Regions from separate parts of the Vibrio sp. 10N.261.46.E11 genome, predicted to be linked through region 1. Evidence: riboswitches for the same ligand, from Rfam matches in the RefSeq annotation. Region 1 holds a riboswitch; each other region holds the start of a gene.
What was found. Region 1 has a riboswitch for thiamine pyrophosphate ahead of thiC (phosphomethylpyrimidine synthase ThiC). Riboswitches for the same ligand answer to the same signal wherever they lie in the genome.
Positions count from the first base shown of each region.

Region 2: linked by a shared signal. The riboswitch ahead of thiB (thiamine ABC transporter substrate binding subunit) and the one ahead of thiC (phosphomethylpyrimidine synthase ThiC) in region 1 are both predicted to bind thiamine pyrophosphate.
Region 3: linked by a shared signal. The riboswitch ahead of thiD (bifunctional hydroxymethylpyrimidine kinase/phosphomethylpyrimidine kinase) and the one ahead of thiC (phosphomethylpyrimidine synthase ThiC) in region 1 are both predicted to bind thiamine pyrophosphate.

Region 1 covers NZ_JBFRQW010000085.1:16,311-27,021, reverse strand. Annotated here, with positions in the region: gene AB4407_RS20515 (multicopper oxidase family protein) at 1-1,245, shown strand, start outside; gene crcB (fluoride efflux transporter CrcB) at 1,346-1,729, shown strand; TPP riboswitch at 1,792-1,890, shown strand; gene thiC (phosphomethylpyrimidine synthase ThiC) at 2,020-3,969, shown strand; gene AB4407_RS20500 (thiamine phosphate synthase) at 3,969-5,261, shown strand; gene AB4407_RS20495 (ThiF family adenylyltransferase) at 5,251-6,033, shown strand; gene thiS (sulfur carrier protein ThiS) at 6,030-6,239, shown strand; gene AB4407_RS20485 (thiazole synthase) at 6,242-7,006, shown strand; gene thiH (2-iminoacetate synthase ThiH) at 7,014-8,141, shown strand; gene AB4407_RS20475 (aminopeptidase P family protein) at 8,289-10,079, opposite strand; gene AB4407_RS20470 (LysR family transcriptional regulator) at 10,202-10,711, opposite strand, start outside.
Region 2 covers NZ_JBFRQW010000054.1:48,098-58,808, forward strand. Annotated here, with positions in the region: gene mgtE (magnesium transporter) at 1-638, shown strand, start outside; gene pmbA (metalloprotease PmbA) at 751-2,094, opposite strand; gene yjgA (ribosome biogenesis factor YjgA) at 2,213-2,737, shown strand; gene thiQ (thiamine ABC transporter ATP-binding protein) at 2,881-3,585, opposite strand; gene thiP (thiamine/thiamine pyrophosphate ABC transporter permease ThiP) at 3,579-5,198, opposite strand; gene thiB (thiamine ABC transporter substrate binding subunit) at 5,281-6,273, opposite strand; TPP riboswitch at 6,327-6,446, opposite strand; gene AB4407_RS17335 (flavin prenyltransferase UbiX) at 6,490-7,113, opposite strand; gene mpl (UDP-N-acetylmuramate:L-alanyl-gamma-D-glutamyl-meso-diaminopimelate ligase) at 7,151-8,509, opposite strand; gene fbp (class 1 fructose-bisphosphatase) at 8,779-9,789, shown strand; gene AB4407_RS17350 (gamma-glutamylcyclotransferase) at 9,897-10,250, opposite strand; gene AB4407_RS17355 (translocation/assembly module TamB domain-containing protein) at 10,297-10,711, opposite strand, start outside.
Region 3 covers NZ_JBFRQW010000032.1:1,178-11,888, reverse strand. Annotated here, with positions in the region: gene AB4407_RS10645 (methyl-accepting chemotaxis protein) at 1-1,581, shown strand, start outside; gene thiM (hydroxyethylthiazole kinase) at 1,733-2,518, opposite strand; gene tenA (thiaminase II) at 2,590-3,258, opposite strand; gene AB4407_RS10630 (ABC transporter substrate-binding protein) at 3,267-4,223, opposite strand; gene AB4407_RS10625 (ABC transporter permease) at 4,344-5,084, opposite strand; gene AB4407_RS10620 (ABC transporter ATP-binding protein) at 5,182-5,940, opposite strand; gene thiD (bifunctional hydroxymethylpyrimidine kinase/phosphomethylpyrimidine kinase) at 5,930-6,838, opposite strand; TPP riboswitch at 6,935-7,046, opposite strand; gene AB4407_RS10610 (DUF4382 domain-containing protein) at 7,236-8,264, opposite strand; gene AB4407_RS10605 (DUF2999 family protein) at 8,687-8,938, opposite strand; gene AB4407_RS10600 (ElyC/SanA/YdcF family protein) at 9,046-10,143, opposite strand; gene AB4407_RS10595 (glutathione S-transferase family protein) at 10,639-10,711, shown strand, end outside.

The sequences.
Region 1 (10,711 bases):
GCTGAGTTGGTGAAGGGATTTAGTACTAATGTTTTAGCCTTTAATGGACAGACTCCAGCGCCGATTATTCGCTGTCGACAAGGCGAAAAGGTAACGATTCGATTTACCAACAAGCTATTAGAACCGACCACAATTCATTGGCATGGCCTGAGAATTCCGATTGAAATGGACGGGGTTCCTTTCTTAAGTCAGTCTCCGATTATGCCCGGTGAAACGTTTGTCTATGAGTTCACGCCACCAGATGCGGGTACATTCTGGTATCACCCACACATGAACAGTGTTAAGCAACTTGGTATGGGCTTGGTCGGGCTTATTATTGTCGAAGAGAGCGAGGCAGTTCAGTTCGATGAAGAGCATGCTCTGATGCTTAAACATTGGCATATCGACAAACAAGGTCAGTGGAAAGACTTGATGATCCCTCGCCTCAGCGCTCGTATGGGCACGCCAGGAGAGTGGAGTAGCGTTAATGGAGTACATGAACCTATCTATCAATTGAAGCAGCATGCAACGACTAGGCTGCGTATCGCTAATGTTGATAACACGATTACCTATCCTATAGCCATTGAGGGGGCTGAAGCATGGGTCATTGCTATTGATGGTAACCCTGTAAAGACACCTTATAAGCTGACTCAACACAAGATTGGCCCAGGTATGCGTGTCGATCTCGGGCTGATTGCTCCCAAGGCGGGGGAGCGAGTGAGTGTCCTTCAAATGAAAGGGCGTTTTCCTTTTTCCTTGTGTGAGTTTGAGGCTGTTGATTCAACGTTAATCGAAGGCCAAACACTTCCTTTATTGCCCCTCAATCCTGTGCCTAACTTAAATCTCGCTAATGCAGAAGAAATCGATTTTGTGTTTGAGTGGGAAGGGGCGGTATCACCGGTATCTAAAGATGGGAAGTCGATGCCTAAGTTTTGGCTTACGAATAAACGTGCGTGGGAGGGAATGAGTAAAGACAGTGTTCCAGACCCGTTGGCGACTTTGGAGTTAGGTAAAACTTATATATTCGACCTCAAGAACGTCACTCAGTACCATCACCCAATTCATATTCATGGTCATACATTCACTGTATTGGAACTTGATGGTAAAAAAATAGAAGAGCCCTTCCATACCGATACTGTGTTACTTGGAAAAAACGGCCGTGCTAAAGCTGCATTTGTTGCAGACAACCCAGGACGTTGGATGTACCACTGTCATGTCATTGAGCACATGAAAACGGGACTAATGGGATATATTGAAGTTAAGTGACACCTGTAACGTTTAATTTTTGCGCATGCATTCTAAGTTTCTACCCTCGCTTTTATCGGCGGTAAAGCTAGAATATAGGGACTGTTATTTGGGAGGATTCATGGGTCAGTTATCTATTTTAGGTTTTATTGCCATTGGTGGCGCATTCGGTGCTTGTTCGCGCTATTTGATTTCAGAGTTATGTGTGGTGATGCTCGGGCGTGGTTTTCCTTATGGTACGCTAACTGTTAACGTGATCGGCTCTTTGATTATGGGCTTGCTCATTGCCGCATTCGAGAATGAGATGATTGCGACGGAGCCATGGAGACAGATCATTGGCCTCGGTTTCCTTGGAGCATTGACAACGTTCTCTACATTTTCGATGGATAACGTGCTTCTTATGCAGCAGGGCGCTTTCTTTAAGATGGGGCTCAATGTGCTGCTCAACGTGGTTCTCAGTATCTCAGCTGCATGGATCGGCTTCCAACTTTTGATAAAGTCTTAAAACTTTCTTACGATTTGTTAACAACTCGGCTTGGTTTATCCAAGCCGTTTTTATATACTCGATCGAACTTGTCGGAGTGCCATATGGCTGAGACCGTTAACTCGGGATCCGTTGAACCTGATCAGGCTAATACCTGCGAAGGGAACAAGAGTAGATATCTAACTAGAATCCTTCTAGAGATCTATCTCCAGATCACAACTGTATTTCTTACCGTGATCCCTCTTGTAGCATCTAATCCGTCAAGCATTTTTATCCCTATAAATAATGGCTAAAAGCCAAGGAAAAATGCTATGTCGAGTCGTAAACAAGCAAGACTGGAAGCGAAGAATTTCATCGATTCTTTATCAGTACAACCTTATCCAAATTCAAAGAAAGCTTACATCCAAGGTTCTCGAGAGGACATTCAAGTCCCAGTTCGAGAAATATCCCTCGCAGATAGCCTTGTTGGTGGTACAAAAAAAGAGCCTGTATTCGAACCTAATGAGCCGATTCATGTCTACGATACCTCGGGTGTTTATACCGATCCTACGCATCAAATAGACCTTTATAGCGGCCTTCCTAAGTTGCGAGAGCAATGGATTGAAGAGCGTGGTGATACGGAATTGCTCGATGATGTAAGCTCTGTTTACACCAAAGAACGTTTAGAAGATGAAACCCTAGACGACCTTCGTTACGGAAACCTGCCTCGAATACGTCGCGCTACTGGCGACCAATGTGTAACTCAACTGCATTATGCTCGTCAGGGAATTATCACTCCTGAGATGGAGTACATTGCGATACGTGAGAACATGGGGCGTCAGAAGTTCGCTGATGAACAGCTTAATCACCAACACCCTGGCCATAGCTTTGGCGCAAACCTGCCAAAAGAAATTACCCCTGAGTTCGTGCGTAAAGAGGTTGCTGAAGGTCGAGCTATTATCCCTTCAAACATCAACCACCCAGAATCAGAACCGATGATTATTGGTCGAAACTTCTTAGTGAAAGTGAACGCCAATATCGGTAACTCTTCAGTAAGCTCTTCAATTGAAGAAGAAGTTGAGAAGTTAGTATGGTCAACCCGCTGGGGCGGCGATACCGTAATGGACCTCTCTACTGGCCGTAATATCCACGAGACTCGCGAATGGATCCTGCGTAACAGCCCAGTGCCAATTGGTACGGTTCCTATGTATCAGGCGCTTGAGAAAGTGAATGGCGTAGCCGAAGACCTTAACTGGGAAGTGATGCGCGATACCTTGATTGAACAAGCAGAGCAGGGCGTTGATTACTTCACTATCCATGCAGGTTTACTGCTTCGTTACGTACCTATGACGGCTAAACGTGTGACTGGTATTGTCTCTCGTGGTGGATCTATTATCGCGAAATGGTGTCTTGCACATCATCAAGAAAGCTTCTTATACACACACTTCCGCGAGATCTGTGAGATCTGTGCGAAGTATGATGTCGCTCTGTCACTGGGTGACGGCCTACGTCCAGGCTCTATTGCAGATGCCAACGATGAGGCTCAATTCTCGGAGTTACGTACTCTAGGTGAGTTAACCAAAGTAGCTTGGGAATACGACGTTCAGGTGATCATTGAAGGCCCTGGACATGTACCTATGCATCTTATCAAAGAGAACATGGACGAGCAGTTGGAGCACTGCCATGAAGCGCCTTTCTATACATTAGGCCCGCTGACTACAGATATCGCACCGGGTTATGACCACATTACCTCTGGAATTGGCGCGGCGATGATTGGTTGGTACGGTTGTGCGATGCTTTGTTATGTAACGCCTAAAGAGCATTTGGGCTTACCCAATAAAGAAGATGTTAAGACTGGCTTGATTACTTACAAGCTTGCTGCACACGCTGCAGACTTGGCAAAAGGGCACCCGGGCGCACAAATCCGAGATAATGCATTATCTAAAGCACGTTTTGAATTCCGTTGGGAAGACCAATTTAATCTAGCTTTAGATCCGGAAACAGCACGTTCTTTCCACGACGAAACCCTGCCACAAGAGTCGGGCAAGGTTGCTCACTTCTGCTCAATGTGTGGACCTAAATTCTGTTCTATGAAGATCTCTCAGGAAGTTCGAGAGTATGCGAAAGATACAGAGCAAGTAGCCGCGGATCAGGCCATCGAGATTAAGATGTTGGATAACCCGTTGGAAGGGATGCGTCAGAAATCACAAGAGTTCCGTGATACCGGCTCTGAACTTTACCACCCTGCAGTAGGTGCAAAAGAAGCTCAATTAGAGGAATAATGACAGTGAAGATACTCATCCCATCTCAAAATATTGAGTTAACGGGAGAGGTGCAGAACTGTCTATTGGTTGCTAAGCGACAAGGTTTAGCAACTGATGCAGTTGAGTTGGGCGTAAGCCCAACTCAATACTTCTTTATCGTTGATGCTCAGCAGGCGTTATCTATTGGCTTCGTTCATGATGTTGATTCATTGGCGGAGTGTAAGTTAGCGGAACTGAATCATGTTGTTGATTACAGTAATTCTGTCGCGCTAACTGACGTTGGTGGTGCTTTTACACAATCTCCAAACACTATCTATATTGGTGTCTCAGATGATTCATCTGTAATGGATATCTGGTCTCACCTAGATGCTAATCGTGTCATTAAGAGTGAAACTACAGCTCATAAAGAATTAGATAGCAGTGTCCACTTTGCTTGGCTACTTACTTTATTGGCGTTGGAATTCCCATTGGAAGACGCGCTGGTTTTAGCTCGCGCTGCATCGAATGTTTCACGTGGAACATGGCCAGCACATTATCAAAGTTTTCCTATCCCTGTCCTTGAAGATGAACGACTGAATATAAGCGTTGGTTGGGCTAACCAAGGGACATCACTTTCTTTCCCAGAGTTGACTAAGAATAGCCTCGGCTTATACCCGGTGGTTGATGATGTCGAGTGGATAGACAGGTTGCTCAAGCTCGGGATTAATACCGTCCAACTGCGTATTAAGAACCCTCAACAAGCCGATTTAGAGCAACAAGTCGCACGATCGATCGAACTTGGTCGAGAACATAACGCTCAGGTTTTTATTAACGATTACTGGCAGCTTGCACTCAAGCATGGTGCTTTTGGTGTGCACCTGGGGCAAGAGGATATTGAAGAATCAAACCTTTCCCAACTGAGCCAAGCGGGTATTAAGATCGGTCTATCGACTCATGGTTATTATGAGTTGCTACGCATCGTCCAGATTAATCCAAGCTACATTGCACTAGGTCATATATTTCCGACCACGACGAAACAGATGCCATCAAAGCCTCAAGGCTTGGTGTGTTTATCTCTGTACCAACAGCTAATTGATACTATCCCATACACAGAAGAACTTACCGGTTATCCGACGGTTGCTATTGGCGGTATTGACCAATCGACAGCTGCGCAGGTTTGGGAGTGTGGTGTATCGAGCTTAGCGGTTGTACGTGCGATTACATTAGCGACAGACCCACAAAAAGTGATCGAATTCTTCGATAAGCTGATGGCTCCTAGGTCTTCAATGACTAGTAAAGAGGTTATGCGGGAGCCTAGCTATGCTGAGTGACTTTGAATTTATTCGTTATCAACGACAAATTGCGTTACCTGAAGTGGGTGAACAAGGGCAACGAAACCTGTTAAACAGCCATGTGTTGGTGGTTGGTTGCGGTGGTTTAGGTAATGCCGCTGCTCTCTATCTCGCGGCTTCTGGAATTGGAAGAATCGTGTTGGTCGATGACGATTGTGTTGATTCATCCAATCTGCAAAGACAGGTAGCGTTCAAGGAAAGCCAATTAGGTTCGCCTAAGGTTGAAGCTTTGAAGCAACAATTGAGTGAACTCAATGGTCGCAGCCAAGTAAGAACTATCAATCAACGAATGAGTGAAAGTCAGCTTGAGCTTGAAGTGATGATAGCTGATTTAGTGTTGGATTGTACTGACAACTTCGAGTCACGCCAGCAGGTTAACCAAGCATGTTTCAGCACGAAGACCCCTTTGATTTCGGGTTCTGCAATCGGCTGGAAAGGCCAGTTTATTGTATTTGATTATCAGAACCAGAAAGGGTGCTACCACTGCCTTTTCCCGTTTGAGCACCATCCACAAACAACGCGTTGTAGTGATAGCGGCATCATTGGTCCAGTGGTCGGCACTATAGGTAACCTCCAAGCTCTTGCTGCTATTCAGCGTATTAGTAGTGGCGAGTTTAAAGTCGCAACACATCAACTAAAGCTGTTCGATGGCCAGACCATGAACTGGCAAAACCTGTTGGTCACGCAAGATAGCGCATGTCCCGTGTGCAGTGCGTCTGTAGTTAAGCATTTAGAAGAAGAAATCCAATGAGCCATATAACCATCTCGATAAACGAGCAACCAGAGCAGGTCGCGCAATCATCGTCTCTCTCAGACATCATCCAAGCACTATCGCTACCTGACTTAGGTTGTGTATTTGCTATTAATAATGCGGTTGTACCGCGCAGCCAATGGCAACAAACCATCGTCAATGAAGGAGATTCCATCTCTCTTTTCCAAGCTATTGCAGGGGGCTAACCATGTTAACCATCGCAGACAAAACGTTTCAATCTCGACTCTTTACTGGAACTGGCAAGTTCGCTAACAAGCATTTGATGGCGAGTGCTATCGAGGCTTCAGGTTCGCAACTGGCCACCATGGCGCTGAAGAGAGTTGATATTCGCTCTGAGCAAGACGATATCCTACAACCGATCATGGATGCTGGCGTGAACTTACTGCCGAATACCTCTGGGGCGAAGAGTGCAAAAGATGCCGTTTTTGCTGCGCATTTGGCTCGTGAAGCGCTAGGCACAAACTGGCTTAAACTGGAAATTCACCCAGATCCAAAGTACTTGATGCCGGACCCAATTGAAACGCTTAAAGCTGCTGAGCAACTGGTCAAAGATGGCTTTGTTGTATTGCCTTATTGCCACGCGGACCCTGTATTGTGCAAGCGCTTAGAAGAAGTAGGCTGCGCAGCTGTGATGCCACTCGGTGCACCTATTGGTTCAAATAAGGGTATCGCTTCGGCGGACTTCTTAGAGATCATTATCGACCAAGCGAATGTCCCTGTGATTGTTGATGCGGGCATTGGTGCGCCATCTCATGCTGCTCGTGCAATGGAAATGGGCGCAGACGCTGTGTTAGTGAATACGGCGATTGCGGCTTCTCAACAGCCCGTTGATATGGCGATTGCCTTTAAGCTGGCAGTTGAAGCAGGTCGAATGGCTTACCTTGCTGGACTTGCAGGAAAAGTATCTCACGCGGTTGCTTCGAGCCCGCTAACTTCATTCCTAGACGAGTAGTATTGTTATGACGTTTGTTGATCGATTTAAACAGCTCAACTGGGATGACATTGGTATGTCTATCTTCAGTAAAACGGCAGCGGATGTTGAACGCGCTCTGAGTAAACCTAAACGCGACTTGGAAGACTTTAAGGCTCTGATTTCTCCGGCGGCAGAACCTTACTTAGAGCAGATGGCACAACAATCGTTGGCACTGACTCGCAAGCGGTTTGGCAATACGATGTCGCTTTATATTCCTTTGTACCTCTCGAATCTATGCGCTAACGCGTGTACGTATTGTGGTTTTTCAATGGAGAACCGTATCAAGCGTCGCACGCTTACTTTGGATGAAATTGATGCCGAAAGTGCGGCCATCAAAAAGATGAAGTTTGATAGCGTGTTGTTGGTGACTGGTGAACATGAAACCAAGGTCGGGATGAATTACTTTCGACAGGTACTGCCGAATATCAAAAAGCAATTCAACTACCTTGCGATGGAAGTGCAGCCACTTGATCAACAAGATTACGCCGAACTTAAAACTCTCGGTTTAGATGCGGTGATGGTTTATCAAGAGACCTATCAACCAAGGACCTACGCTGAGCATCATCTACGTGGCAATAAAATGGATTTTGAATATCGTCTTGAAACCCCTGATCGCTTGGCAAAGGCGGGTATTGATAAGATAGGTATTGGTGCTTTGATCGGTTTGGAAGATTGGCGAACCGACTGCTTCTTTGTTGCTGCTCATTTAGATTACCTAGAGCGTACTTATTGGCAGACACGTTACTCGATTTCATTCCCACGTCTTCGCCCGTGTGAAGGTGGGGAGTCTAGTGGAGGCTTACAGCCTAAGTCGGTCATGAACGATAAACAGCTGGTTCAACTTATTTGTGCGTATCGCTTATTAAACCCTGAGGTTGAATTGTCTCTCTCGACTCGTGAGTCTGCAGCTTTCCGCGACAATGTGTTGCCATTGGGAATCACCAGTATGTCGGCTGCGTCTAAAACCCAGCCTGGTGGTTATGCTTCTGATGAGGAAGAGCTTGAGCAGTTTGAGATCAGTGATGAGAGAAGTGCAGCTGATGTTGAGTCGATGATCCGACAGCGAGGGTTCGACCCGGTGTGGCGTGATTGGCACAGTGCCTATTCTGGTTAATCAATATTTGGTTTATGTTCCACGTGAAACATCTTAATGATACTGGCAAATAAAAACGGCTACCTTTGGGTAGCCGTTTTGCTATTTGCTATTTAACTTATTAACCTAGCAAGCTCGTTTTGGTTTAGCTAACGGCTTAGCGAAGTATTATGCGTGAGATAATGGCGTCGTTGATTGGCGTAGCCATTCCAGCGTATCACCTTCAACTAATGGGCTAACGTCGTTCCATACTTTCTGATGGTAGTCGTTCAGCCACGCTAGTTCAGGTCGTGTTAGCAAATCAACATTGATGTTGCGCTTATCGATAGGGCAACGTGTTAGCGATTCAAACGTCAATACCGAGAAGTCACCTTGCGTTGGAAGTTCAACAACCAGTTCTAGGTTCTCGATACGGATACCAAATTCATCAGCACGGTAGTAACCCGGCTCGTTTGATAACACCATACCTTCAACAAGAGGTACGTCGATTAGCTTCTTAGATATGCTTTGCGGGCCTTCATGAACACTTAGGAAATGACCAACACCGTGACCAGTACCGTGGTCGTAATCGAAACCTTCTGCCCAAAGGTGCTGACGTGCTAGGATATCGAGTTGGAAACCACGAGTGCCTTGTGGGAAACGAGCTCGTGCGATGCCAATATGACCTTTCAGTGCGAGAGTGAACTGCTGAATCATTTCGTCGCTTGGTTGGCCAATCGCGATAGTACGAGTGATGTCGGTTGTACCATCTAAATACTGACCGCCTGAATCGACTAGGTACAAAGTATTCAGTTCTAACTGACCTGGTTCAGGTTGGTTCTCATGGTTGTAGTGACACATAGCTGCGTTGCCGCCTGCTGCAGAAATAGTGTCAAAACTTAGGTCCATCAGCGTTGGGTCTTGCTCGCGGAACGATTGTACCTTGTCAGCCAATACCGCTTCGTTGTGTAGGTTACCTTGCGCGACTTCAGCATCAATCCAAGACAGGAATTTCGCCATCGCAACGCCATCTCGAATGTGACACGCTTTCATGCCCGCAATTTCAGTTGCGTTCTTAGCAGCCTTTGGCATTAAACATGGGTCAGCTGCTTCAATGATATGAGCACCAGCGTTTTGTAGAACCAGTGTGTACCAAGCATTGCTTGTGCCTGAATCAACTGACACATTCTTACCTTCTAAAGAGTGAAGACGTGCTTCAAGTTCGGATGGGTGAGAAACACGAATACCATTACCAACGTGCGCTTCAAAGCCAGCAGGGATACGAGCCGGGTCTAAGAAGAAATCGACACTTTCATCGGCGTGAATGATGGCATTAGACAAGACAACCGGTAGGCGAGATACGTCCAAGCCACGAATGTTAAGCAACCAACAGATTGAGTCTAGCTCGGTAAGGATAGCGGCGTCCGCACCTTTGGCTTCTAGTAAGCCAGCAATCTCAGCGCGTTTGCTCTCGCTTGATTGACCAACGACGTCTGTTGCCATTAGGCGAACATCAGACACAACAGGGTCAGGGCGATCAGACCAAAGCTCATCAATTGGATTAGAAGAGAGTGTCGTTAGCTCAACTTTCTCTGCTAGTTTTGCTTGTGCGCCTTTCAACCAAGCTGCGGTGTGCATGCGTGGGTCGAATGCAACCTTACTGCCTTGTGGCAATGAATTGATGATCCAATCTAAAGCCGGCTCTTCAATAAGGTGGCGATACTCAAATAACTCTGCTGGTACTTGCTTGCGAACCTGAACGGTGTAGCGACCATCAACAAAAATAGCAGCAGTTTCACGAGTGATAACAGCGGCACCTGCAGAGCCAGTGAAACCTGTTAACCAGTGAAGTCGCTCGTTATGAGCTGGAACGTATTCACCTAGATATTCGTCTTCATGTGGAATGATAACGGCATCTAGGTTGTTTGTTTCAAGCCAAGCTCGAACCGCAGCAACGCGTTCAGCAGTGATATTGTGCATCTGTGTTTATCCTTATTGTTAGGGTCCTTGTTAACACTCACAGTCGATATACATGCGAGGGGACTTATTAGGTCAATAAGCTAGCGCTTTTGTTCGTTTGCTGCAAACGCTGTACACCATTTTTATCTAAGGTGCAGAGTTTTTTCTTTGATGATATCTCGTAACCAAGTTAACGCTGGGTCGTTTTCTCTATCACGGTGCCAAAACAGAGTGTATGCCATCGGCGGGAATTCCATTGGTAAAGGCACAACCACTAAGTCGAGTTGTTTGGCGACAAGATAAGTAAAGTGGCTTGGTGCGGTAAACACAAAGTCGGTGTAGGTACACAAGCTTGCTGCACTATTGAAGTCTGGAACAGAAATAGCGATATCTCGCTGATGACCAAGATCAGCCAGTTTGTAGTCGAGCAGCCAGCGGTCGTTACCATCACACCTTACTTGTACATGACGCTGCGCAAGGTAGGTTTCCAGATCCCATTTACCGCTCAGAGCAGGGTGGTTGCGTCTTAGCACACACATCTGTGCATCGCGGTAGATCTCTTGTTCGCAGATGTCGTCTGGTGGCAGCATGGTTAAACGCGCATCGTTGATGTCGATGTCTTTGCCGGTGAGTCCGATATCTAACTCACCAAG
Region 2 (10,711 bases), on a different contig from region 1:
GTAACCAGCATCTTGTTGGTCGTATCACTATCGATGACGTAGTTGATGTTATCCGTGAAGACGCCGAGCACTCAATGATGAGCATGGCGGGTATGGACGACGACGAAGATACCTTCGCACCGGTCGTAAAATCCGCTCGTCGTCGTAGTGTATGGCTTGGCGCCAATGTTCTAGCGGCACTTGCTGCAGCATCCGTGTCTAACATGTTCGAGGCAACATTGAATGAGATGGCAGCCATTGCTGTTTTGATGACCATCGTACCGTCAATGGGTGGTGTTGCTGGTAACCAAACCGTCGCTCTGGTCATTCGTGGTTTAGCGCTTGGTCACATCGGTGACAGTAACAAACGCGAACTGCTACTCAAAGAAGCCTCTATCGGCTTCCTCAACGGCATTCTATGGGCCGTTATCATTGGTGGTATCGTGGTTGCTTGGAAAGGTAACTGGATACTGGGAGGCATCATCTCAGCAGCGATGATGACCAACTTGATTGTCGCTGGTATCGCCGGTGTAACCATCCCGGTAATGCTGAAAAAGATGAATATCGATCCAGCACTTGCGGGCGGTATGGCTCTGACCACAGTAACCGATGTTATTGGCCTATCGGTGTTCTTAGGCTTAGCAACCATTCTTATTTAAATCATACTGATCTAGTTATCATAAGCAACTAGCCAATTTTTGGCGAAATACAGAAAACAAAAAGGGAGCTATCGGCTCCCTTTTTTAATTCATCAGATTAGTGTTAATTGAATTACTCGCCCGCGACCTTCATCGACTCAAGCAAGATAGAACCTGTTTGAATCTGTGAACGTGTTTCAACATCGTTACCGACTGCAACGATCTGATTAAACATATCTTTTAGGTTACCCGCAATCGTAACTTCTGATACTGGGTATTGGATTTCTCCATTCTCAACCCAGAAACCTGCTGCGCCACGTGAATAATCACCGGTCACGGTATTAACGCCTTGACCCATTACTTCAGTCACAAGGAAGCCAGTGCCTAGCTCTTTTAGCATCTGCTCAAAGTTTTGACCCGTTGATTTTACAAACCAGTTATGGATACCACCCGCATGACCTGTTGGTGTCATATCCATTTTTCGTGCGGCATAGCTAGTTAGCAGGTAAGTTGCTAACACACCATCAGTGATGATTTCACGATCTTGAGTGAACACACCTTCGCTATCGAATGGGCTTGAAGCCAAACCACGTAAGATATGAGGGCGCTCAGAAATGTTAAACCAATCAGGTAAAATTTTCTGACCTAGGTGATCTAATAAGAAAGACGACTTACGATAAAGGTTGCCGCCACTTATCGCCATCACTAGGTGACCGATAAGACCTGTAGCAACATCATTTGCGAACATGATTGGGTATTGGCCTGTTGGTAGCTTTTTCGCATCCAAACGGCTAATGGTCTTTTCTGCAGCTTCCTGACCTACGCGCTCAGGCGTCCATAGCTCATCACGGTGACGTGCAACGGTGTAGCTGTAGTCACGTTCCATTTCACCATTAGCGCCTTGTCCAATCACGCAGCAGCTCGTGCTATGGCGGCTTGAAGCGTAGCTTGCTAGTAAACCATGGCTGTTACCATAAACCTTAACGCCATAGTGGCTATCGTAGCTTGCGCCATCACTCTGTTTGATCTTGTCGCTATAAACTAACGCTTGCTTCTCAGCAGCAATCGCAATCTCAGCGGCATAGTCAGGGTTTGGTTCATCAGGGTGGAAAAGATCCAAGTCTGGAATTTCTTTTACCATGTATTCTTTTGCTGCAGGACCAGCAAACGGGTCTTCAGATGTGTACTGAGCGATATCAAGCGCAGCCGCGACTGTTTGAGCAATAGCCTTTTCACTCAGATCAGATGTAGATGCGCTGCCTTTTTTCTGGCCGCGATAAACAGTAATACCTAGCGCACCATCACTATTAAATTCAACGTTTTCCACTTCACACATACGTGTTGAAACACTTAAACCCGTTGACTTAGTAATAGCAACCTCAGCGGCGTCTGCACTCACTGATGCCATATCCAACGCTTTAGCTACTGCGGCTTCTAGCTCAACTCTTTGCTGGGCGACTTGCTGTTTTACATCCATATCTATTCTAATTTTTTAGGTCAATATTACGTAGGATAACAAGAATTTCGCTTTCTCCCCAAGATTCTTGCTAAAATAGGCAATATATTCGTTTGAGATAGTGACATAGGCAGAAAAGATGGCTCGCAAAAACCAAAAAGCCCCATGGGAACCAGAAGAAGAAATCATCTGGGTAAGTAAGACAGAAATGAAAACGGACATGGACGCCCTGCAAAAGCTGGGAGAAGAGCTTGTTGACCTAAAGCCTTCTGTATTAGACAAATTTCCGCTGTCTGAAGATTTGGCACAAGCGATTAAAGATGCACAACGCTTTAAAAATGAAGCGAAGCGCCGTCAACTTCAATACATTGGTAAAGTAATGCGCAGTGTCGATCCAGAGCCAATTCAAGCGGCTTTAGATAAGATTCGCAACAAACACTCTCAAGCAACAGTTGAACTGCACAAACTAGAACAACTGCGTGATCGTGTTGTTGCAGAAGGCGATGCGGCCATTTCAGACGTTATGGAAATGTACCCGGAAGCTGACCGTCAACGTCTTCGTCAGCTCGCTCGTCAAGCTAACAAAGAGAAAGCGGCAAATAAACCGGCTAAGTCTTCTCGTGAAATATTCCAAATCTTAAAAGAGCTAAAGCTAGGCGACTAATCTTCGCCGCCCTTTAATCAGAAAGATAATAAAAGACCTAGCGCATGCTAGGTCTTTTTGTTTTTGACGCACTCGATATCAAGAAGCTCTCAATATCAATAAGTACTCAATATTAAGAAGTACTCACAGGAGTGAAAAAATTATCATTCACCCGCTTTAACAAACGAGCTTAGCTCTTGCTGTGGATGATCAGCCGTCAGTGTCTCTATCGAGTCTGCAACCAACACCTTACCTAGCGCTACAAAAACGAACTTATTTGCGATACTGCGTGCATCACCTAAGTGGTGAGTAACCATCAATACCGTAATGTTTCGCTCGGCGGCTAATCGCCTAACAAGGTTAAGCATTTCCTCACGAAGCAAAGGGTCAAGCGCAGAGAAAGGTTCATCAAGCAGCCAAATATCATGAGGCTGAACAAAGCATCGAGCTAACGCGACACGTTGGCGTTGACCGCCTGATAAGTGCTCAGGCAATCGATCCAAATACTCCGCGACACCCACTTGTGCAGCGGCCTGTTCGACTTCGTGCTTTTGGGTTGCCGTAAGCTTTAACCCTGGATGCAAGCCTAAGCCAATATTTTCACGTACGGTGAGATGGGCAAACAGGTTGTGCTCTTGAAACAACATCGCTAATGGACGCTGATGTGCTTCTTTGCCAATCAGTGACTGTCCCGCTACAGAGATCTCACCCGAAGTGGGCTCAATAAACCCAGCAACCAGTGCCAACAGCGTTGATTTACCTGCGCCACTTGGCCCCATCAGCGCAACAATATCGCCCTGCTCAGCTTGAAAATCAAAGCAAAACAACTCTCTGTGATAGTGGTAGTCCACATCTTTCATCACTAACAACATCGGTTCCTCAATTCTTTAGCATCGAGCTTAGATCTTCGAGTAAATAAAAATTCAATCAGGCTAAAGCTGCCAACACTCAATAACAGTAAGCTCACGGAAACCACAGCTGCGGCTTCCATTTGATAGCTGCCTAATAATTGGAATAGGTACAAGGGCAGAGTTCTAAAATCTTGGCTACCAAACAAAGCAATCGCACTTAAGTCACCCATTGCTAACATAAAGCTGATCGAGAAGGCTTGTGCCATCGGTTTACGCAATGCGCGCCACTCCACTAGCCTAAAACGCGTGAAACCAGTCATTCCCAAACTTGCGCACACATACTGATACTGCTGAGACAAATGTAGCATAGGTTGAGCCAAGGTTTTAATTACGTAAGGAAGCGCCATTAAACTGTTTACTGCAATCACGATAAAGAAAGCTAAACTGAAAACATCGGTGAATGAACGCAGTAATAAGAAGAGGCCCGTACTGATCACTAGCCCCGGAGTCACTAAAATAATAGTACTAATCAACTCGATTTTATCGGCTCGAAAATTCTTGTTCTGTAAACGCCATGCTCGACTAGTCAGCAGTATGGCGATACCAATACCAACCGCGATAACACTTGCTAATGACGCGACTTTAACCGAGGTCATTAACGCAGCCCAAAACGGCTCACTGCTCAGTACAGTGAGCGCCTGAGAGTTAATACCACTAAAGATAACCATAGCTAATGGCGGCAATACCAGCATTGAGACGGTGATGATCCAAAAGCTATCCCAAGCTTTTGACCACCAGCAGTCCTTAACCAAATATTTCTCTTCCGACAATTGACTGGCTGTCACTGAAATAGGTTTCGATAGGCGTTGAATGCTCACAGCTAGCACACCACACAGCAGCATTTGCCATATCGCGAGCAAGGCACCAGCCTGCAGGTCAAAGTCGAATTTAATCGCCTGATAAATGGCGAGTTCGATAGTGGTTGATTTAGGTCCTCCGCCTAGTGCCATCACGGTAGCAAAGCTGGTAAAACACAGCATGAAGACCAAACCACACACATGCGGCAATTGCTGTCTTAAACGAGGCCATTCAACCCATTTGAATTTATTCCAATGGCTCATGCCCAAATGAGCACACAGTTTATGCTGCTCAGCAGGTACGGTATCTAACGCTTGCAAAAGTAAGCGGCTGGCATAAGGCAGGTTGAAGAAAACGTGCGCCAACAAAATACCGTTCAACCCATAAATCGAGAATGGTAGTTCAATGTCGAAGTTCGCCAAGAATTTAGCTAACCAGCCACTGTTTCCGTAAATCGCTAGCAAGCCAAATACACCGACCAACACAGGTAGAACTAAGGTCGACGCAAACAACCTTAATAACAAGGCTCGTCCAAAAAACTGTCTGCGACACAGAGCGTGTGCAATGGGTATAGCAAAGCCAACACTCAGCACCGTTGAGAGTGTCGCTTGATAAAAGCTGAATTTCGTTACATGCCAATAGTAAGGATCGGACCATACTTGGCTGATATCAAGAGAAGGGGCATTGCTAAGCAATGCCCCAACTGCTGAAACCACGAAGGCGGTAATGAGTATCGCAACCCAGATCCCGACCTTAGGTGTTTTCTTTATCATAGATTGATTTTTACCGTAAATGGCTCACTCAATTGATGTCGAATGAACCTTTAAATACAGAAAGCTAGTTTTTAAAAGTACGTTAGAAAGTAAGCGCACTCTGCCATTCACGAATCCAAGGCTTGCGCTTCTCGGCGATCTCTTCAGAGCTAAAGCTCAGCGCCTTCTGCGGTACAGTTAACTGCTCAAAACCTTTTGGTAGCTCGACACCCGTTACTGGGTACATCCAGTTACCTGTAGGCATCGCCGATTGGAACTCATCACTTAGGAGAAAGGCCATAAACTCATCAGCAAGCTTTTCGTTACTACTGCCTTTAACCTTAGCAGCCACTTCAACTTGAGTGTAATGCCCTTCTTCGAAGCTTGCAGCTGCGTACTTAGAATCACTTTCTGCAATGATGTGATAAGCCGGAGAAGTTGTGTAAGACAACACTAAATCAGACTCGCCTTCTAGGAACATAGAGTAAGCTTCAGACCAGCCTTTAGTCACAGTCACCGTTTTCTGAGCAAGCTTCTTCCATGCTGCAGTTGCTTCATCACCGTAAACCGACTTCATCCATAGCATCATGCCTTGGCCTGGTGTTGATGTACGTGGATCTTGATAGATAACCTTAAGATCGTCACGTTGCTCAACCAGTTCTTTCAGGCTCTTTGGCGGATTTGCTAGCTTCTCTTTGTTATAGATAAACGCAAAGTAACCAAAATCATAAGGAACAAAGGTACTGTCGTTCCAACCGTTAGGAAGCGTCACAGATGATGTATCAACACTGTGCTCAGCCAATAGGCCCGTAGATTTCGCTTCAGCCATGAGATTATTATCTAGGCCTAAAATGATGTCAGCTTTGCTGTTGCCACCTTCAAGACGTAAGCGGTTTAGAATAGACACACCATCTTCTAACGCGACAAAATTCACATCACAACCACACTTTTCTTCGAATGCTTTTTCAACGGCAGGACGAGGGCCCCAATCCGCAGCAAAAGAGTCGTAAGTGTAAACAGTTAAGGTGTTGTCTGCTGCGAAGGCAGAAAAAGAGATGGCTGTAGTAACAGCAAGAGTTGTTAATGTTAATTTCACTGGACGCTCTCCATGGTCTGAGCGGCACAGGTTTGAGGGAGGAGAACGGTAGAGGTTATTCCTAACTCAATTCCTACGCCAGCATTATCTGGTTCAGGTTTACGGGTCCCAAGCGTGTGCTTGATCTCAGCTCGCATTCATTATTTGAATGGTTCGCTCCCCGATGAGTGTTCAGGATTGTAATTTGATTTTTAACAATAAGCCATCAAGTTTGGATCAATTACGTTGATCGTACCCCCAACGTGGCACTAAACCTTGCTCGATACCAAGATGGTCCAGAATGCGCGCCACCATAAAATCAACCAAGTCTTCAATCGATTTAGGTTGGTGATAAAAGCCCGGAGCTGCAGGCATGATCGTCACGCCCATGGTCGAGAGTTTGTGCATATTCTCTAGATGCAACGTAGAAAATGGCGTCTCACGAACCACCAACAACAACTGTCCTCGCTCTTTCATAACCACGTCTGCTGCGCGCTCGATCAAGTTATCTGATAGGCCATGAGCAATCGATGCCAAGCTTCCCGCAGAGCATGGACACACCACCATCTGCTTCGGTGCTGCTGAACCAGAGGCAACCGGTGAGAACCAATCATCTTTGCCACACACCACCAGCTTTTCTGGGTCGCAATCTAAATGCTTAACCAAAGCTTGTTTCGCAGCATCTGGCCCAGCAGGTAACTTAAGTTCATGCTCGGTCGCCAACACCACTCGCGCTGCCGATGATATTAGCAAGTAGACCTGATAATCGGCGGCCAAAAGGCATTCAAGTAAACGCAGGCCATAAGGCGCACCGGATGCGCCAGTGAAAGCCAGAGTTATCGCTTTATCGTGTTTTGTCATGTTCTCAATTACTTCAAATTATAAGGTCGTGGATGCGTTAGCCTTTGATTGCCAATCCATCCAACAGTTTCTGGTGAATACCACCAAAGCCACCATTACTCATTACCAAGATTTGATCGCCCGCTTGTGCCTCAGAGACAATTTTAGCAACGAATGCATCCATGTCATCACTCACATGTGCCGGTTGGTGACACGCATCGGCGACATCTTGTACCGACCAATCAATGTTATCGGGTTGGAATAAGTAAGTAGAATCCGCTTGCTTCAACGAATCAGCCAGCGTTTCTTTGTGCACACCGCGCTTCATGGTGGCAGAACGAGGCTCTAAAACGGCAATGATTTTCTTTGTGTCGACCTTATTACGTAAGCCGCCCAGCGTAAGTTCAATCGCCGTTGGGTGATGTGCAAAATCGTCATAGACAGAAACACCAGCTACTTCGCCTTTAAACTCTAAGCGACGCTTGGTATTAATGAAAGTCGCCAGCGATTCGCACCCTAAATCAGGTGTCACACCAACATGTCTTGCCGCCGCAATCGCCATCAAAGCATTGCTTACGTTATGATCGCCAACTAAATCCCAGTCTACGATTCCAACACATTCACCTTGGAAGTACACCTCAAATTTGGAGCCATCTTTAACTAATTTCTTGGCATCCCAATCCCCGAGCTCACCACTCGACTCAGTTTCACTCCAGCAGCCACGAGATAACACATCTTGGATCGCGGTATCTTGCTTCGGTGAGAAAATACGGCCATTGCTTGGCACAGTGCGCACTAAGTGGTGGAACTGACGCTTAATCGCTTCAAGATCATCGAAGATATCAGCATGATCGAACTCTAGGTTATTCATCACTAAGGTTCTTGGGTGGTAATGAACGAACTTAGACCGTTTGTCGAAAAAAGCACTGTCGTATTCGTCGGCTTCGACCACGAAGAACATGCTTTCACCAAGGCGAGCAGAGATACCAAAGTTACCCAACACTCCGCCCACTAAGAAGCCAGGCGCATAGCCACAGTCTTCTAAAATCCAAGCCAGCATGCTCGATGTTGTTGTCTTGCCATGCGTTCCCGATACCGCAAGAACCCAACGGTCATGCAACAAGAACTCTTGCAACCATTGCGGCCCTGAGGTGTATCTAAGATTGTTATCCAATACATACTCAACACACGGGTTGCCACGGCTCATCGCATTACCAATAACCACTAAGTTAGGTCTTGGTTCTAATTGGCTAGGGTCGAACCCTTCAATAATTTCAATCCCTTGAGATTCCAACAAGGTACTCATTGGTGGGTAAACATTCGCGTCACTACCGGTAACCTTGTGACCTAATTGACGAGCCAATACCGCAGCACCTCCCATGAAGGTGCCACAAATTCCTAAGATATGAATATGCATAAATTGCTTCCAAACGCTTGGCTAAATGAACCATGCCTAAATCAAACTACTGCACTCATTATCATTAAATGAAGATTAAAAGCGAGTAGCAATGCAAAACAAATTTAGTCGACATAGTAAGTGAGATCTGCGTCGCTTAGTTCATTACCATTAAAAAGATCTAACCTTTAGAATTTAACTAGGCGTCTAGGTGAATAAAGCCCAAGTAAGAGGCGAATCCTATAGTGCTCAAATTCCCCCTAATATTGAGAGAAGTTTAAGGAAATAACATGTCTGAGATGCGCACCCTTGGTGAGTTCATTGTTGAGAAACAGAGTGACTTCCCCCATGCAAGCGGTGATCTATCATCCCTTTTGTCGTCTATTCGACTTGCTGCAAAAATTGTTAACCGTGAGATCAACAAGGCTGGTCTAGTGGACATCACTGGCGCTGTTGGTACAGACAACGTTCAAGGTGAAGAACAGCAAAAGCTAGACCTTTACGCGAACGACAAGTTTAAAGCGGCTCTAGAAGCTCGTGATCAAGTTTGTGGTGTTGCAAGTGAAGAAGAAGACGAAGCTGTCGCCTTCAATAAAGAGCTCAACAAAAACGCAAAATACGTCGTTCTGATGGACCCACTTGATGGTTCTTCAAACATCGATGTCAATGTATCTGTTGGTACAATCTTCTCTATCTATCGTCGAGTTTCGCCTGTTGGTACCCCACCAACACAAGAAGACTTCCTACAGCCAGGACACAAGCAAGTAGCCGCGGGTTACGTAATTTACGGCTCATCAACTATGCTTGTTTATACAACAGGTAATGGCGTAAACGGCTTCACCTACGACCCATCTCTGGGCACCTTCTGTCTATCTCATGAAAACATGATGATTCCAGACGAAGGTAAGATCTACTCGATCAACGAAGGCAACTACATTCGCTTCCCAACGGGTGTTAAAAAGTACATCAAATACTGCCAAGAAAATGAGCCAAGTGACAACCGTCCTTACACATCACGTTACATCGGCTCTCTAGTATCGGATTTCCACCGTAACCTTCTGAAAGGCGGTATCTACTTGTACCCGAGCACACAAAGCCACCCACAAGGAAAACTACGTCTGCTGTACGAATGCAACCCAATAGCCTTCATCATGGAGCAAGCTGGCGGTATTGCCTCCGATGGCGCCCAACGCATCATGGATATAAAACCAACAGAACTACACCAACGTGTGCCTTTCTTTGTCGGTTCTAAGAACATGGTGAAAAAAGTAGAAGAGTTCCTTGAACTTAACCGAGACTAATCATCTCGCTTAATTTATCAAATTAACGCCATTAAAAAAGCCAGCATTTACATGCTGGCTTTTTGTTCGACAACTCAGAATACATAGATGTTACGGATAGGTAGCTATTACGGGTTGTCCCGCTTACACCAGTCACCCGAAAGTATTTCTTTATTAGCCGTTAGATCAAGCTGATACAAATATACCCATGCTAATCCAAATATAGTCTCTATTTGCTCGCGACGATACTCAACAGGAACATCTTCTAGCCGATCGAGCGAAGCCAAAACTTCATCGTTAATGATATAGACCTCGCCAACGACATTTTTCTTTCCAGAAATCATCGCTGGATAGGCACCTAAATCGAAAAGAGCGTATTCCTCAGGGGTGTCAAATCTTCCTAAGCACTCACACTGCTGCAAATAGTGGTGGTTGGACTGACCTTGCCTCAAGGTTCCATAAACAAAAACAAGTTGCTGCATAACCCCTCCTCAGCATTCGTCATCCGCTAATCAATACTACTCTTTGTTACTCGAATTCAAATTGATAGAGAAGATCCACAGCACTGTCTAGCCCCGATACCGCTTCCACATAGAGATCCTGCATCAATCGATAACGAACAGTAAACTCACCTAACGAGTTAAAGATACCTACGCCATACTTCACCTGTAAACCAGGGAGAATGTAGCCGCTGACCGTAACCTGGGAATCATCCCCAGAGCCTGCAGTATCCAATTGCAAGTCCTGTACGCCAAAAGCCTCACCAATTTCGCCGACAACCTTACCGCTCTTCGCTAAGCTTAAGCCTATTAAGGTCGTTGTCATTGAACCATTCGACTCCCCATCAATATCTTGACCACGTAAAATATAAGATAACGCATTAGCTTGTGGCATCGCAGGATCAGAGTAAATTTCGATGGTCGGCTCTGTCGCCGGGCCTGTC
Region 3 (10,711 bases), on a different contig from region 1:
TATGGTTCAATGAAACAGAGCCAACTGCTCATTGAACAGTTAGTTAACGTGGAAATGGTCACACGAGAAACCAACGCACTAAAAGCTGCTCAGAGCTTGTTGTATGAGTCTTACAACAACAACGATCCAAACGCGAGCTTATACGCGGGTATGTTGATGGAGAACTTCCTCGCCGCCAAGATCACTGTGCTGAGTTACTCAAACAACAACGACCTCAAAACCTATGAAGCCGGTAAAGATATCTTTGAATACGCGTTGCCGGGTATCGAAGGCGACATTGAATCTCTCAAATCATCCCCTTACCAAAGCGAGTTGATTGAAGATTTCTCTAACCAGCGCGAAGCGTATGCAAAAGGCTTTGAGCAAGTTCATCAACAAATGATCGAGAACACGCAAAGAACGGCAACTCTTGCCTCGATTGGCGACAGCTTGGCAATCGCTGTGGCTGATGCTCAACGTATTCTGGAGCAGCAGAAACAAGCACTCACCCCTGTACTGCAGGCCAGTGAAAAACGTTCGATTCAGATCATCTTCTTGCTAACCGGTGTTGCGTTAGTTATTGGCATGACGAGTGCTGTGTTAGTGACTCGCTCTATTACCAAAGGCATCGCACAGGTTAAACAGATCACAAACGAGCTTTCTCAAGGCAACTTAAATGTTGAAGTGAACATCGAGAGCAAAAACGAGATAGGCGAACTGCTGACCAACATGGAGATCACCATTGAATCTCTGCGCGATATCGTTGGCCAAGTGAACCGCTCTAGTGTGCGTATAGGTGAGATGTCGGAATCGCTTAATCAAGTGACTAACACCAGCTCAGCTAACGCGACCCAGTTAAACAATGAGATGATCAATATCTCGTCAGCCGCCGATCAGTTGGCTTCTAGCACATCAGAAATTGCTGCAAGTGCTAACCACGCGTCTCAAGTTGCAAACCAAGCCACCGAGAATGTGGCGATGGGACTCAAAGAAGTAGACAAGACACTGCATGAAATTGGCAGCGCCGATGAAAGCATGCAGGTGAGTAGCCAGAAAGTGACTGACCTACACAAAGAGTCGATGAACATTGGTGCCATTCTTGAAGTAATCAAAGGCGTTTCTGAGCAAACTAACCTGTTGGCATTGAATGCGGCTATTGAAGCAGCGCGCGCAGGTGAACAAGGTCGCGGATTTGCTGTCGTAGCCGATGAAGTAAGAACGCTCGCTAAGCGCACCCAAGATTCTGCAAGCCAGATTGACGAACTCATCACCTCACTGCAACGTGGCGCTAAAGATGCGTTAGAGTCGATCAAAGAGAGCCACAGCACGGTTTCAGATGCTTCAACTCAGGCACAGCAAGCTTCTCAGAACTTACATGTGATCAACCAACACATTCAAGATCTGAACCAAGCAAATAGCCAGATCGCAGTATCCGTCGATGAGCAGGATTGCTTAACCAAATCACTGGGTGAAAATGCGCAAGGTGCTAATACCATCGCGCAGAGAAACCAAGAGTCGGTCAGCAGCATTTCAGGTGCAGCAAGTGACTTAACCGAAGTTGCTCATCACTTAGAAAACCAAGTGAATCGATTTAGAACCTAGCTAACTTTCTGTCTCTGTTATTCAAAGTCTCTGTTATTTAGAGCCTCGCTTATTGAAAATATAGCGAACACGGTTTATATAATAAGAAAGTCCCCAGCACATTCGTGTTGGGGGCTTTTTAGTGAACTAAATGCTTATAACCAGGTTGAGCTTACTGAATCTTCAAACGTTGAATCAGTGTCTCTTCATCTAGCTGATACAGCTCATCAAGTAAGTTCATTTGCAAGCTACCTGGGCCGCGTGAGTTCTCAGCGGCAATCTCACCAACCACGCCCAATACCGCCGCTGCAGCCAAACCACTTTCTTCACCAACAGCAGCAAATGCGCCCGTCAATGCCGTTAAGGTGCACCCCATGCCGGTTACATACGGCATCATTAGATGACCGTTGTTTAACGTCACAACACTGTCTTTGGTGACAACGTAATCTGTCTCGCCAGAAATCACCACATTCGCGCCGTATTCAGCCACTAAGCACTGTGCAGCGCCTAGTGCAGCATCACTGCTATCTAGCGCATCAACGCCTTTACTCTGCGCTTGCTCGCCCGCTAGTGCGATAATTTCAGACGCGTTACCACGAATAATCAACTTATCCGCTAAACGTGCAATTTCACGAGAAGTCTCGGTACGCAGCGTACTTGCGCCACAACCCACAGGGTCAAGAACCACCACTTTGTTGTTCGCATTCGCTTGTTCAACCGCGAAACGCATTCTTGGCGTCCAAACACTGTCTAACGTGCCAATGTTAATCACAAGCGCGCCCGAGAAAGACATCATCTCAGCCAGTTCTTGTTGTGAGTGCGCCATGATAGGTGAAGCGCCAATCGCCAATAACGCATTGGCCGTATTGTTCATCACGACGTAGTTGGTGATATTCACAACCAATGGTTTTTGCTCTCGTACTGCGCGCAACGATTGGATGATTTGTTCAGTTAGCATGGGTAAGTCCTTATTCGTTAGAAGTCGTTTTAAGCCGCTGCAGGTTGGCTAGCGACAAGGTTTAGCCGTGATTAGTCATTAAGAGCGTTCAGCCCTTGCTGCCAAAAAGCCACTTCCATACGCGTTGCGGTTTTGAAGATATGAACGATGTTTTGACCGCGCTCGCTGTTAATATCAATTTCAGCCAGTAGCTGATTGAAATATTCCGCGCCCGTTGCCACGCCAGACTGGAACTCTTCTCCGCCGTAAAGCTGTAACCAGCTCGCGTATGGGTTGCCTTCTAAAACAGTATCGCTGCTTTCTAATAGCGCTTTACCAATCACGGCATAACCAATTGAACACGGAGCCAATGCCGCATACAGATCGACAAGATCACCCGTCATTCCGGCATCTAGAACGTAGCGCGTGTAAGCGACTGTGCCGAAATCTTCAGGCTCGTTCTCTAAATCAGATTCCGTTAACCCCCACTCACCACAGTAAGTCACGTGGTGTGAAATTTCAGAATCTAGCAGTGCATGAACACTTGGCAGTGCACGGCGCATGTCAGCCAGCGTTTTCGCTTTGTAAATCGCCAACGCATAAGCACGGGCATACTGTTTCAAGAACAGAAAATCTTGCTTCAAGTAATGCAGAAAACACGGCTGAGCGAGTGTGCCGTTTGCCAGCGTTTTAACAAAATCATGCTCGGTGTAGTCTTGCCAATCTTGCTGACAGGCTTGGATTAAGTCTTGGTATTTCATGAGATTCCTTAGTCAAAAGTCGGTACGTAATCAGCGGCTTTTGGTAGTGATTTGATAATGCCTTTGTCGAACATGAACTGCGCGTAATCGTCGTAACGCTTCATATCTACTGCAGAAGGGCGAAGTGCGAAACGGGTTAGTGTGTCATTCCATGCGCGTTGGTTAAGCTCGTTGTTCAACGTATCTGGTGAATACGCCACAAACTCGCTCCATGACTCTTTTGGATGGTTCACGATGTAAGTCGTTGCTTGTTCCAATGCTTTGTTGAACGCTTTGATCGCTTCATCGTCGTGCTGCTTTGCGTTTGCCACAAAGATCAGCTCATCGTAAGCTGGCACACCGTGCTCTTCTGGGAAAAACGCTTTGGCTTTAAAGCCTTCAAGAGCTAACTGGTTAGTTTCGAAGTTACGTAAGCCACCCCAGATTGCGTCTACCTTGCCCGATGCCAATGAAGACGACAGTGCCCAACCGACATTGATGGTTTGCACGTCTGTAAACGCAACATTTTCTTGCGCTAGCATAGTGCCGATGGTCGCTTCTTCGTTACCCGCAATCGCAATACCGATCTTTTTGCCTTTCAGATCCGCTAGCGAATCGTTCTTGCCGTTATCTAAAACCATCAGCGTGTTCAGTGGTGTTGCGATAAGAGTTGATGCACGAACGAGAGGCAAGCCAGCTGCTACATCCATAGTTAGGCTTGGTTGGTAGGTTACGGCTAGATCGACTTTACCTGCTGCGACCAGTTTCGCTGGTGTGCTTGGGTCTGCAGGCTCTTGGATTTCAACGTCTAAGCCTTGCTCAGCAAAGTAACCACGCTCTTGAGCAATCACAATTGGGCCGTGGTTCGGGTTCACAAACCAATCCAACATCAGTGTCAGTTTCTTTTGTTCAGAATCCGCAAATGCATGGCCTGAAACCAATGAAGCAAGCAGTGCCACTGCACCTATCAATTTTGTATTTTTCACAGTTAACCTTTCCTTTTGAATATTCTTATTGTGTGTGTCGAGCTAATTTTTAACGAGGTGTTGTTTAGATAAATAGCCTTGAGCGAAGCTTTATTAAACAAAGAGTTATTGAGCGAACCATCACTGGTTCTCCCAAGGGATAGCTTTTTTAAGTAATTTGTCCGTGATGAAGTAGAGCGAGATTGAAAGCACCGCCAAGATAAACAAGGCCGCAAACATCTCATCGATGATCATGCGCGCGTTGGCTTGAAGCATTAAGTAACCTAGCCCTTCACTCGACCCCACCCACTCGCCGACGACTGCACCAATTGGGGCTATCACCACCGCCACACGAATACCAGACGCCAATGTTGGCAGTGCCGCAGGCAGTTGGATATGACGAAGCAATTGCCATTTAGATGCACCCATGGTCTTAGCAAGATCAAGGTAGCCTGTTGGTGTATTGCGTAAGCCGTCGTAACAACATGCGGTCACAGGGAAGAAGATAATGATCGCCGCCATCACCACTTTCGAAGCGATGCCATAACCAAGCCACAGCATCAATACTGGCGCGATCGCAAACACAGGGATCGCTTGGCTAGCGATTAAGATAGGCAACAACCAACGTTTCAGCGGTTCAAACATCAACATCTGTAGGGCGAAAAATAGCCCCATGGACAAGCCGAGCAATAGACCAAGTAAGATCTCTTGCGCAGTCACCCAAGTGTGCTTAAGTAACACATCGTAGCGTTCGATTAGCTTGATGAAGACTTCGGCGGGAGTCGGCAGAATGAAGCTCGGCATTTCGAAGATAACCACTACCATTTGCCATAAACCGAGAATCACAGCACCGCTGATAATTAATCGAGCAACAGGGTTCATCTGACGAGAACGTATAGTGCTAGCTGGTGTGTTAGCTGAACTTTCCTCCATTGAGTTTTCTATCTTGGAGCTATCAGTAACTTCGCTTCGCGTTAGATCATTCATAATCACGCTCCAACTGATCTAAGATCGCTTGTTGTAACTCAGCGCATTCACCATCTAACACTCGTGGTGTCGCCGTGTTAGGCACAGACAAAGACTGAGCATTCGCAGGTGTGCCTTGCAACACATACAAGTTGTCCGCCAAACGCACCGCTTCTTGTGGATCATGAGTAATCAACACAACGGTTTTATCTCTTAACAGTTCACACGCTAAACTTTGCAGCTTATGTCTTGTTACCGCATCCAGCGCAGAGAACGGCTCATCCATCAGCACCACTGGCTTGTCTTGCATTAAGGTTCGAGCCAAAGCAACACGTTGACGCATGCCTCCAGACAACTGATCCGGCATCGCATTCGCATAATCAGCTAAACCAACTTCAGCTAACAACTCGTGTGCTTGATTGGTTTGCCGTGCTTTATCAGAAGCTGGATTTTGAAAACGATGACTCAGGCAAACATTGTCGATGACCGATAGCCACGGCAATAACAAATCTTGCTGCGCCATGTAAGCGATGCGATCCGTTAAAGGCAATTCATCAGAGGTTGCCAATGTGCCCTGCCACTCCACCTTGTCGTCCAGCAACCCTGCCAGATAACGCAATACCGTGGTTTTTCCGCAGCCACTTCGACCCAGCAATACTGTCCACTTACCTGCGTTTAAGCTAAGCGACAACCCAGACAAGGTCGCGTACTCGCTGTCGTTATAACGTAAGGAGGCATTGCTGAGCTGAACACCAACGGTATTAACGGACATTACCGTGTCCAGCGAAGAAGTGATTTACAGGGCCATGACCTTGACCGATTTGCAACTCATCAGCATGAGCAATCGCGCGAGAAATGTATTGTTTGCCTAGGTCCACAGCCTCTGCCAGCGTGTTGCCCTGAGCTAAGAAAGAAGCAATAGCAGATGAAAGCGTACAACCCGTACCGTGGGTGTTTTTGGTAGGAAAACGCTTTGCGCTAATCAGAGCAGACGTGGTTGGCAGAATCAGTAAGTCGTTACTGTTCTCATCTTTCTCTAAATGGCCGCCTTTTAGGAGTACCGCTTTGGCACCCAAAGCACGCAGGTCTTCAATCATGCCCTGCATTTCAGCTTCGCTTTCAGGTACCGGTTTACCCGTAAGTGCTGCGCCTTCTGGCAAGTTCGGGGTAATGATATCTGCCAACGGAATCAGCTCTTGCTTTAGCGTAGTAATGGCAGCGTTTTCTAAAAGAAGGTCACCACTGGTTGCAACCATTACAGGATCAATCACTAAGTGCTTAGGCTGGTATTGCTTAATTTTGTCCACAACGACTTTAATGATTTGCGCATCAGCCAACATGCCGACTTTTACTGCCACGATATTGAGGTCAGTAAAAACCGCATCTAATTGGCTAGCGACATGGTCGAGTGGAATAGGGAAAATGGCTGACACACCTTGAGTGTTCTGGGAAGTGATCGCGGTAATCACAGAACAAGCAAAACTACCGGTAGCAGACATGGCTTTAATATCAGCTTGGATACCGGCACCGCCGCCACTGTCAGAACCCGCGATGGTTAAAACAATCGGAGTATTCGTGCGAATCGTGTCTTCAGCAGAGTGCTGCTGTGTTGAGGATTTTGTAGTTGAGGCTTTTGGCGTTAAATCTTTTGAAATAGAACTGTGTGTCATTGTCGCTCCTACTATCTTACAAGACGTAGGAGAACGAACACTGATCGAAGGAGAAGTCGCATTAGGCTCATGAAAGCTTTCATGGGTGCAGACGTAGATCGAGTGCTTATAGTTCCCTACGCCAGTATTAACTGAATCAGGTTCAACGGGTCTCGATTAACGATCTCAGCAAACACCAAATAAGGTATATGCCCCCCGACTATTGATAGCGATAGTAACAGCACTCTCACAACTGAGATACTGATTTTATTCAATTATAAGAATTATTCATCAATGAAATTCACTGAAGGCTGTGCTCTGAACACAGAAAAACAACGTAGGGCTGCTGGCTCCATTAAACATTACGGCCTCCAAATAAGAGGCCGTATTTATTCGAATGCTTAATCACGTTAAAGATTTAAAACGATACTTGGCTGTTCTGACCAATCAATACCTGAACACTATTTTCAACAGCATAGATATCAAAACCATCAGCAACCGGATCAGCATTGTCTTCATCACTGTCATGCTGTGCGGTACAGGTATAGCCTAAAGAGTAAGTCCCTGGATCAATGAAGCCCAGAGAAAACTCATAGTTGGTCTGCGCTTTATTCAATGTCACTGACGCTGAAGTGATCGGTTTTTTCTCCGCTGTACCACCAATTGGTGCCATGTCAGCTTTAACGATGTCACCTTCATACAAATAAACCGATTGAACGAAGGTATTGTCATTTGTCGGGTTACAAGCTCCAAAAGTTGTTGTCGCTACAGTACCTTCAATGTTTCCTGTCTCAACCTTATTGATAAGGCTCACAGACGTCCTTTGAATGGTGTAATCAGGGAGACTTGAACTGTTCTTTAATCCGCGTCGAAGATCGTACTCAACAACAAAATCGTTACTCTGTTGGTTCACATTGAATGAGTTGTTAAAATACAGCACACCAGCGTTATCTTCTTTACCCACACCTTGCGGGCACGCGCCATTACCTTTCACCGTTAACTGACGGTTCGTATCATCGTTTTCTATAACGTAAGAAGGTGTTGTTGGGTGGTCACCATCATGAGCAAACACACACAACTTATAACTGCCTACCGGGATGACCTCATTTTTAATCAAAGGAAGCGCCTCGCTGCCTTGGTAATCCAATAAATTAATACTGAGTGGAATAGGGTCTTCACCGTCTGGCAAAGGATCACCGTTTTTGTCAACGTAGTTACCATTGTCATCCGTTTTATACACGTCATAAACTAGTGGCGAACCTCCCCCTTGAGGAAGTAAAGCCACCTTGCTGAATGTCACCGTCACATCTTTAACATCATCGACGGGCGCATCACTCACACTCAAGGTAATGGGTGTCGTACTGCTTGATGATCCTGAGTCTCCGCCACAACCAACAAGCCCTGCCAGCACAAGGCTCGCTAAAGCCGTTTCCTTTAAATATTTCATAACTCATTTCCTATAAAATCACTGCTCAATAAAGGGCTTATTTGAGTGCCCTCTTATTCTTTTTCTTGTTGTGACCCATAAATAAACAGCGCTATTGTTTAATGTTTATGTCCCTACGATTCAGGGCGTTCCTCATCCAAAAGCACTGTTCATCAAGGTGCACATATCAAGTCGCACATAGGTTAATTAAGTCTAGTAGGCAAATTGTCAGTAGCAACGCATATTTGGCAAAGGTGCTGTCAATTGTGTTGAAATGGTCGGTATGCATAGGGTCGGAGAGGATGATTTTAAACAACTTGATCAAAGTGAATAATCGCCACCAAGATCAAAAAAGGCCGTTAAGACAGCCTATTGCTGAACTTAAACGACCTTTTCATTGAATTTTGATTAAGCTAAGACGATATCAGCTCAGTCAAACTCACTTATTTTTGAAGTTGCTCTTTAGCGGCTTCAACCTTAGAAAAATCTAGGCCAAGCTCTTCAACTGCTTCTTTGATTAGCGCAGGGTTTTGCATTACCTGACCCATCAGCATTTGAAGCTTATCTTGTGGTAAACCAAGTTGGCTGATTGTCGCCATTGCTGCAAGAGGGTTTTCGGTCAACGTCTTGAATAGCTCGCTGATCTGCTCGTCGCTAATATTGTTCTCTTTCAACATCGCTAAAATCGGGTTCATTTTTTTGCCTTTGAAACACTAAATTAAGTAGGAGCACAGCATACCATCTAGCTGTGCTCGATTGTACTAGCAACTTATATTTTGCCAGCTGTGAAGTAACCCTAAGCCTAGCGAGACTCTAATGGGTAAGAACGGTAGCTCCACATGCCATAGGTTCTAAGCGCATCGCGGTAGATGCCTAGAAGCTCACCACTGCTCGCTTTCTTAAGATCTTCTAGCGGCTTATCTGGGTAAGAAACGGTATCGAAGGTAATACCCTGAGGACCCGTTTGCCAGCTAGCGATCTCAAACAGAGTTTGACCACGACGAACATGGCTTGCCGAGCTAATAATGGTCGCATGTTTAATATCATGACGAGCAAGAGCATAGCTACTGAACAAGGCATTACCTACCGTGCTGGTCGCGTAGTTCTCTTCAATGATGCGATCTTTGCTTACCCCTTTATCGATAAGCCAATCCGCCATTAACTTGCCTTCAGTCTTATGGTTCTTCGGCACGCCACCCGTTAACACGATCATCGCATCTGGGTTCGCTTTCGACATTGCTAATGTTGTTTCAAGACGTTCAATCAAGATTTCATGCATAGAGCCATCTGGGTTAAGCGCGTAGCCTAAAGTGACGATGGCACCGTGGTCGCTCAACAGCCCCTTATCCGCAGACTCTTTAAGAGGAGTTTCTAACACGCGGTCGACCGTAGCAAAAATGCGTTTAATATCTTCTGCCTTACCTTTATTCAGGCTCTCTAGCTTCTCCATGTGCTTGTTGGATTCACTTTCATTGCCTTCAAAACGCAGCCAAACCGCAAGGTAAGCATGAAGATCGACATCGTCTGGCGCAACCGTCAGTGCTTGTTCAAACAACTCAATAGCGCGCTCTGCGTTCTTGTTGTAGATCTGAGCATTCGCCGCCGAGATCAACAAATCAGTACGGTAAGGTTCTAGCTGGTACGCTTCTAACAATCGGTTAGTCACAATTTCCATGTTGCTTGGCATTTTGGCCGTGAAGCCCGCGTGTGAAATTCTTGCCGGAGACTTAAACGCCTGCAACGCATCAAGAAGTAGTTGGTCGACAACTTGTCGCTCAGTCACCAACTGCGCGTAATCCGCTGAAGCTTGTACTGCGCCATCGTTAGCGGCAAAAGAATAAGGTGTTGCGCCAAAAGCAAGCATGCCACCAAGAGCGAGCGCGATAATGTTCTTTTTCATGGAAAAATCCTGTGTCGTTAAGTGTTCAAATCAGATTTGCTCCCCAATGTAAGCCCCCAAGATTAAAAAACCGTGAACCACACCAGAATCTCCGAGGTTAATATTCATTTGTTGCATAAGGTGTGGCAACAGATCACGATTTTGAACTTACCAATAAGCCTGCGCATCGAGATAATTTTGGTTTAAAGGGGAATTCACCGATCATTTTGGAATATCTAACTGAGGATTCCATACGCCCTATTCCACCGAAAACCACCCTTCACAAACCCGAACTCCGTAGAAAACAACACGCCCAAACAGCAACTTTAAGCTCATTTTTCAACAACTTAAAATTCAACACACTGAATCATTCGATTCCATTCTCGCTCTAATAACGAAGTTTTAAGCGCATAGATTTAAAACACGCATCAACCGGTTTTCAAATAAATTAAAATCAATTATTGAACGATCGTTCAAGAGGTGCTTTAATGAATTATCAATACAAGGAGTTACCCCATGCTTAAGTTCTATTTTCACCAAACACCCAACCCAATGAAGATCGCTCTGTTTCTAGAAGAGACAGGCCTAG